2 linked regions of the Saccharopolyspora erythraea genome follow. The protein of the gene in region 2 interacts with the protein of the main gene of each other region in a pairwise test. Links are inferred from orthologs where the notes say so. Each region holds a gene or a part of one and is shown on either strand. Other genes may lie near its edges. The genes, in order: dnaE and HUO13_RS35210.

The links.
Region 1: the proteins of HUO13_RS35210 (region 2) and dnaE interact in binary tests that used the Escherichia coli proteins (3 or more experiments, as listed by UniProt). The link is inferred for Saccharopolyspora erythraea from one-to-one orthologs.

What each region holds. Positions count from the first base shown.
Region 1 is NZ_CP054839.1:1,845,440-1,849,876, reverse strand. The notes cover bases 91-4,220. They hold dnaE (DNA polymerase III subunit alpha), read left to right. Parts: upstream 91-435; coding sequence 436-4,020; downstream 4,021-4,220. Other genes in these bases: HUO13_RS08520 (cytochrome P450 family protein), read left to right, coding at 4,173-4,220. Also shown: HUO13_RS08530 (AsnC family protein), read right to left, coding at 1-49; more of HUO13_RS08520, read left to right, coding at 4,221-4,437. UniProt on the Escherichia coli protein: DNA polymerase III is a complex, multichain enzyme responsible for most of the replicative synthesis in bacteria. This DNA polymerase also exhibits 3' to 5' exonuclease activity. The alpha chain is the DNA polymerase catalytic subunit.
Region 2 is NZ_CP054839.1:7,831,677-7,834,886, reverse strand. What follows is about bases 308-3,210. They hold HUO13_RS35210 (pyridoxal phosphate-dependent aminotransferase), read right to left. Parts: upstream 2,393-3,210; coding sequence 1,223-2,392; downstream 308-1,222. Other genes in these bases: HUO13_RS35205 (DUF445 domain-containing protein), read left to right, coding at 2,690-3,210; HUO13_RS35215 (CHAT domain-containing protein), read left to right, coding at 308-1,220. Also shown: more of HUO13_RS35215, read left to right, coding at 1-307. UniProt on the Escherichia coli protein: Shows aminotransferase activity with methionine and histidine as substrates, and to a lesser extent also with phenylalanine.

The sequences.
Region 1 (4,437 bases), 6.0 Mb from region 2 along the record:
CGGCGACGACGCTGAGCAGACGAACGTCCACGGGATCAGGGGCAGCCACGTCGGCCCACGCTACCCGCTCCGGCCGATCACCGTGCGAACGGCACTGACTTTCGGCGCCCGCGCGAGAGGCTGTCCTCGAACTCTTTCGGCGCCCGCGCGAGAGGCTGTCCTCGAACTCGTATTGCGTAGCGGTTCCGGTGGCGGAACCTCAGTGCCTCTCTTCGAACTCACCTTGTCAGCGGAGCCGGTGCGGAACCTCAGGAGCCCTCTGGCTATCGCCCGTGCGAGAGCCGCCGGAGCCCGCGCGCGACCCCGCGCCGGACCGGCGGTGTGACGCGCCGGAGCGGATCCGCGCAACGCCAGGGGACATCGCCGATCCCGTCGGCCGCTGGAGTTAGGCTGGCACCCTCTCCCGCCGGTACCGTTCGCGAAGGAGGCCCCTCCGTGCCCGTCGACCCCTTCGTCCACCTGCACGTGCACACCGAGTACTCGATGCTCGACGGTGCGGCGAAGGTCGGAGCGCTGTTCGCGGAGGCGCAGCGGCTGGAGATGCCCGCGGTCGGCATGACCGACCACGGCAACATGTTCGGCGCCGACGAGTTCTACCAGCAGGCGAGGAAGACCGGCATCAAGCCGATCATCGGCATCGAGGCCTACCTGGCGCCCGGCAGCCGCTTCCACAAGAAGCCGGTGTTCTGGGGCGAGGCCAAGCAGCGCGGCACCGACGAGTACGGCGAGGGCGGCGACGTCTCCGGTGCCGGTGCCTACACCCACATGACGATGCTGGCCCGCAACGCCACCGGGCTGCGCAACCTGTTCACGCTCTCCAGCCGGGCGAGCATGGAGGGCCAGTACCGCAAGCCGCGGATGGACCGCGAGCTGGTCGCCGAGTACGCCGAGGGCATCATCGCCACCACCGGCTGCCCGTCGGGCGAGGTCCAGACCAGGCTGCGCCTGCGCCAGTTCGACGAGGCGATGCAGGCGGCGTCGGACTACAAGGACATCTTCGGCGCCGAGAACTTCTTCCTGGAGCTGATGGACCACGGGCTGCCGATCGAGCGGTCGGTCCGGGAGGGCCTGCTCAAGATCTCCAAGGAGCTCGGCCTCAAGCCGGTGGCCACCAACGACAGCCACTACGTCACCGCCGACCAGGCCGAGTCGCACGGCGCGCTGCTGTGCGTGCAGTCGGGCAAGACGCTCAACGACGAGAGCCGGTTCAAGTTCGACGGCGACGGTTACTACCTGAAGTCCGCCGAGGAGATGCGGGAGTACTGGGACTCCGAAGTTCCCGGTGCCGCGGACAACACGCTGCTGATTGCCGAGCGCGTTGAGTCCTACGAGGACGTCTGGTCGTTCCAGGACCGGATGCCGCGCGTCACCGACGGCAGCGGCAAGACCGAGCGCCAGCTGCTGGAAGCCGAGGTCGAGCAGTACCTGCCCACCCGCTACCCGAACGGGCCGACCCAGGAGTGCCTGGACCGGATCAAGGTCGAGCTGGACGTGCTCGACACCAAGGGCTACTGCGCGTACTTCCTGGTCGTCGGCGACCTGACCCGGTGGGCGAAGTCGCAGGGCATCCACGTCGGTCCGGGCCGCGGTTCGGCCGCGGGGTCGCTGCTGGCCTACATCCTGCACATCACGAACCTGGACCCGCTGGAGCACGGCCTGATCTTCGAGCGGTTCCTGAACCCGGAGCGCGACTCCCCGCCCGACATCGACCTCGACTTCGACGACCGCCGCCGCGACGAGGTGCTGCAGTACGCGATCGACAAGTACGGGCGGGACAAGGTCGCCCAGGTCATCACCTTCGGCAAGATCAAGACCAAGGCCGCGATCAAGGACTCCGCGCGGGTCCACCACGGCCAGCCGGGCTTCGCCATCGCCGACAAGATCTCCAAGGCGCTGCCGCCGCCGATCGCGGCCAAGGACATCCCGCTGTCGGGCATCGTCGACCCGCAGCACGAGCGCTACGCCGAGGCCGCCGAGGTCCGCAACCTCATCGAGACCGACCCGTCGGTGTCGCAGATCTTCGACACCGCGCGCGGCCTGGAGGGGCTGATCCGCAACGCGGGCGTGCACGCCTGCGCGGTCATCCTCTCGTCGCAGCCGCTGATGGGCACCGTGCCGCTGTGGGCCCGCGACGACGGCTCGATCATCACCGGCTGGGACTACCCGTCGTGCGAGGCCATCGGCCTGCTGAAGATGGACTTCCTGGGGCTTTCCAACCTCACCATCCTCGGCGACGCGCTGAAGATGGTGAAGGCCAACCACGACCGCGAGATCGACCTGTCCAACCTGGGTCTGGACGACGCGAAGACCTACGAGCTGCTGGCACGCGGTGAGAGCCTGGGCGTGTTCCAGCTCGAAGGTGGCGGCATGCGCGAGCTGCTCAAGCGCATGCAGCCCACCGAGTTCGCCGACATCGTGGCCTGCAACGCGCTGTACCGGCCGGGCCCGATGGAGGTCAACGCCCACAACGACTACGCCGACCGCAAGAACGGCAAGAAGCCGGTCGAGCCGATCCACCCCGACCTGGACGAGCCCCTGAAGGAGATCCTGGCCGAGACCTACGGCCTGATCGTCTACCAGGAGCAGATCATGGCCATCGCGCAGAAGGTCGCCGGCTACAGCCTCGGGCGAGCCGACATCCTGCGCCGCGCGATGGGCAAGAAGAAGAAGGAGGTCCTGGACCAGGAGTTCGAGGGCTTCCAGGCGGGCATGCGGGAGCAGGGCTTCCGCGACGAGGCCATCGACAAGCTGTGGGCGACGGTCCTGCCGTTCGCCGGGTACGCGTTCAACAAGTCCCACGCGGCCGGTTACGCCCTCGTGGCGTACTGGACGGCGTACCTGAAGGCCAACTACCCGGCCGAGTACATGGCCGCGCTGCTGACCTCCAACGGCGACAACAAGGACAAGATGGCCGTCTACCTGGCGGAGTGCCGCCGGATGGGCGTGAAGGTGCTGTCGCCGGACGTCAACGACTCGCTCAACGACTTCAACGCCGTCGGCTCCGACATCCGGTTCGGCCTGGGCGCGATCCGCAACGTCGGCACCAACGTGGTCGCCTCGGTCGCCAAGGTGCGCGGGGAGAAGGGCCGCTACAGTTCGTTCACCGACTTCCTGGACAAGTCCGAGACGGTGGCCTGCAACAAGCGGGTGATCGAGTCGCTGATCAAGGCGGGCGCCTTCGACTCCCTCGGCCACACCCGGATGTCGCTGGCCCAGCACCACGAGGCGGCGGTGGACGCGGTCATCGGGCTCAAGCGCCAGCAGGCGCTCGGCCAGTTCGACCTGTTCGGCGGCGGGGACGACGCCGGGAGCGAGGACTCCTCGTCGCCGCTGGCGCACCTGCAGTTCACGCCGGACGAGTGGCCGCGCAAGCAGATGCTGTCCTACGAGCGGGAGATGCTGGGCCTCTACGTCTCGGCGCACCCGCTGGACGGAGCCGAGCGGCTGCTCGCGCCGTACCAGGACACCGGCATCGCCGAGCTGGTCGGCGGTGAGCGCGAGGCGGGCAAGGACCAGGTCAAGATCGCCGGGATGATCTCGGGGATCCAGCGCCGCATCAACAAGAACGGCCACCCCTGGGCGATCGTGACCCTGGAGGACCTCGACGCCAGCGTCGAGGTGCTGTTCTTCCCGAAGTCCTACGAGATGTTCGCCGACTGCCTGGTCGAGGACACCGCGATCGCGGTCAAGGGCCGCATCAACGAGCGCGAGGGCACCATCAGCATCTTCGCCTCCGACGCGGTGCCGGTGGACATCTCGGCGGCCGAGACCGACCCGGGCACCAGCCCCGCGTTCGTGATCAAGGTGCCTGCCAGCAGGGTGGACCGGTCGCTGGTCGCCGAGCTCAAGCGCACCTTGCAGGCGCACTCGGGCACGGTCCCGGTGCACGTGAAGCTGCAGGGGCCGCGCGGGGTCACCCGCCTCGCGCTGTCCAGCGACTACTTCGTGTCGACCGAGAACGGGCTGCAGGGCGAGCTGAAGGGGCTGCTCGGCGCGGGGTGCTTCGAGACGGTGCTGTGAGCCGGCGTGGGGCCGCGAGTCCGCTTCGCGCCCCGCGTCCGCTTCGCCCTCCGCGGAAGCTGAGAGTGCTTTCAGCGACCGCGTGACAACCGTCAGTGATATGGGTTAACTGGAGACCGGCCGCCAAAACGCCGAGCTCGGAAGGTTTGCCCATGACCACCGGTGAAGTGCCCGACTTACTGGCTTTCGACGACGCCTTCGCGCAGGACCGGCACAACCGGTACGCGCGGATGCGCGAGGAGCCGGTGCAGCGCATCCGGACGGTGAACGGCCTCGACGCGTGGCTGATCACCCGCTACGAGGACGTCAAGCAGGCGCTGCTGGACCCCAGGATCGCCAAGGACTTCGGGCGCACCCAGCAGATCATCGAGAAGAGGCTGGCCGACGCCGAGCGCAAGCCGGGGTTCTCGCCCGACC
Region 2 (3,210 bases):
GCGTCGGCGACCCGGAGCTGGTGCTTCGCTGGACCGAATGCGCACGTGCCAGCGCGTTGCAGCGCCGGGCGCTGCAACCGCCTGCCGATCCGGAACTGCGCCGCTCGCTGGTCGAGCTGCGCGCGGCAGTGGCGGACACGCGCGGTTCCAGGAACGGTGCCGCGCTGCGGCGGGTCGAGGCGCTGGAAGGCCGGGTGCGCCGTCGCGCGATGCTGGTCAACGGTGCCACCGAGGGTGCGTGGGGCCGCTGGGAGCTCGGCGATGTCGTCGCCGAGCTCGGTGACGCGGTGCTGCTCAACTTCTTCACCGTCGACGGTCGGCTGCGCGCTGTGTCCATTGTGGATGGAGTAGTGCGGCTGCACGCGCTGGGAGCCGAGTCCGCCGTGGTGGGCGAGGTGGCGAGGTTGCGCAATTTCCTGTCCAGGCAGGCGGAAAAGCCCGACAGCGCGGTCCGTGCGATGTTCGACGGCTGGGTGCTCGGGTCCGCCGAGATCATCGCCGAGCGGGTGTTGGGGCCGGTCGCCGGTGAACTGGAAAGGGGACGCCCGCTCGTGGTCGTGCCCACCGGCAGCCTGCACGCGCTTCCGTGGGCGGCGCTACCCCCGCTGCGCGGGCGGGGCGTGACCGTCGCGCCTTCGCTGCGGTGCTGGTTGCGCGGAGCGGCCGACATCGCCGAGACCACTCCCGGGGCCCGGGAGGTCTGGGTCGCGGGGCCCGGCCTGGAGCACGCCGAGCGCGAGGTCGCCGACCTGCACGCGGCCGCAGGTGGCGAACTGCTCACGGGAGCCGACGCGACGGCCGAACGCGTTCTGGACACAGTGGACGGAGCAGGCACCGTGCACGTCGCCGCCCACGGCCGGTTCCGCGGCGACCAGCCCCTGCTCTCCTGCCTCGAGCTCGCCGACGGTCCGCTCTACGGCTACGACCTGGACCGCCTGCACCGCGGTCCGACGACCGTGGTGCTTTCGGCGTGCGAGGTCGGCCAGTCGGCGATCAGCCCCTGCGACCAGCTCAGCGGGCTGGCCGCCGCGCTGCTCGGCCGCGGCACGGCAACCGTGATCGCCAGCGTGATCCCGGTTCCGGACGAACGAACGGCCGAGGTCATGGTCGCATTGCACTCCGCGCTGCGGCGCGGGGTGCCGCCCGCGACGGCACTGGCCCAGGCGCAGGCGGCACACGGCGAATCCGGGTTCGTGTGCCTCGGATGCGGAGGACGCTGATGTCAGCGCAGCTTGTGGAGCCGTTCGACGGCCTCGTTCAGGACCTCGTCGCGCTTGCAGAACGCGAAGCGAACCAGGTGCCTGGTCGCGTCGGGGTGGTCGCAGAACACCTGCACCGGAATCGCGGCGACCCCGATCCGCTCGGGCAGCTCGCGGCACAGCTGCGCCCCGTCGCTGAAGCCCAGTGGGCGAACGTCGGCGCAGATGAAGTAGGTGCCCTCGCTGGCCAGCACGTCGAAGCCCGCTTCGGCCAGGCCGTCGGAGAGCATGTCTCGCTTGCGCTGGAGGTCCAGCCGCAGTTGCTCGGCCCAGTCGAGCTCGTGCTGGAGCGCGTGGGCGACGGCGGGCTGGAACGGTGCACCGCCGACGAAGGTGATGAACTGCTTGGCGGCGCGCACCGCGGCGACCAGCTCCCGCGGTCCGCAGACCCACCCGATCTTCCACCCGGTGGCGCTGAAGCTCTTGCCGACGCTGGAGATCGACAGGGTGCGCTCGGCCATGCCCGGCAGGGTCGCCAGCGGCTTGTGCTTGCGCCCGTCGAACAGCAGGTGCTCGTAGACCTCGTCGGTGATGGCGATGACGTCGTGCTCGCGGCAGACATCGGCGATCGCCGCCAGCTCGTCGTCGGTGAACACCGTTCCGGTGGGGTTGTGCGGAGAGTTCAGCACCAGCGCGCGGGTCTGCGGCCCGACGGCCGCGCGCAGCGCGTCGACGTCGAGCACGAAGCGGTGGTCCGGTCCCTGCGTGAGCGGCACGGTCCGGCGCACGCCTCCGGCCATCGCGACCGCGACGGGGTAGGCGTCGTAGTAGGGCTCGATCAGCACGACCTCGTCGCCGGGTTCAACCAGCGCGAGCATCGCGGCCGACATCGCCTCGGTGGCCCCGACGGTCACCAGGATCTCGCCTTCGGGGTCGTGCTCGATGCCGTAGCGGCTGCGGCGGTGCGCGGCGATCGCCCCGCGCAGCTCGGGCGCGCCGGCGCCCGGCGGGTACTGGTTCACGCCGTCGGCGATCGCCTGTTGCGCGACTCTGAGCATGCCCTCGGGACCGTCGGTGTCGGGGAAGCCCTGACCGAGGTTGACCGCCCCGGTCCGCCTCGCGAGCTCGGTGATCTCCGCGAAGATCGTGGAAGTGAACGGTCGGAGCCGGGCGGTGAGAGCAGGAGTACGCACGTTGCCGCAGCGTAGTCGAAACCGCCCGGGATCAGCAGATGCCGAACGTGCGGCTTCGCACCGCCAATCGGCCTCGGCGGACCCCGCCACCGGGGACGGATGTGGCAGTCGTCGGGGCACCATCGCAACGACGGCCGCGAGGCTGCTGCCTGAGTCAGGGCCGTGGTTGCGCCTTGATCCGCGTACCAAATGTCCGTTACGAGCGGTGTCGCGAGGTCAGGGTCTGAACACTGCCACAATCGAAGTGTGCAGCGTACTGCGGTATCCGATGAGGAGAAGCGCCGGAGCCTGCGGCGGATGAAGGCCGTGGCCGGCGGGTTCCTGCTGGTCGCGACCCTGATCTACGTGATCGCCCGCTGGCAGGAGAACGGCGGGGCGGCCTGGGCGGGCTACGTCCGGGCGGCGGCCGAGGCGGGAATGGTCGGCGCCCTGGCCGACTGGTTCGCGGTGACGGCGTTGTTCCGCCGTCCGCTGGGACTGCCGATCCCGCACACCGCGATCATCCCTACCCGAAAGGACACCCTCGGGCGCAGCCTCGGCGACTTCGTCGGGACCAACTTCCTGTCGGAGCACGTGGTCCGCGACAAGCTGCGTCGAGCCGAGATCAGCAAGCGGCTCGGCGGATGGCTCAGCGAGCAGGACCACGCCGAGCGGGTCACCTCGGAACTCGCGACCGCGGTGCGCGGCGCGGTCCAGGTCCTGCGCGACGAGGACGTGCAGGCCGTGCTGGAACAGGCGGTCGTGCGCAAGGTCCTCGCCCAGCCGTGGGGCCCGCCGCTGGGACGCATCCTCGGCCAGGTTTTCGCCGACGGCTCGCA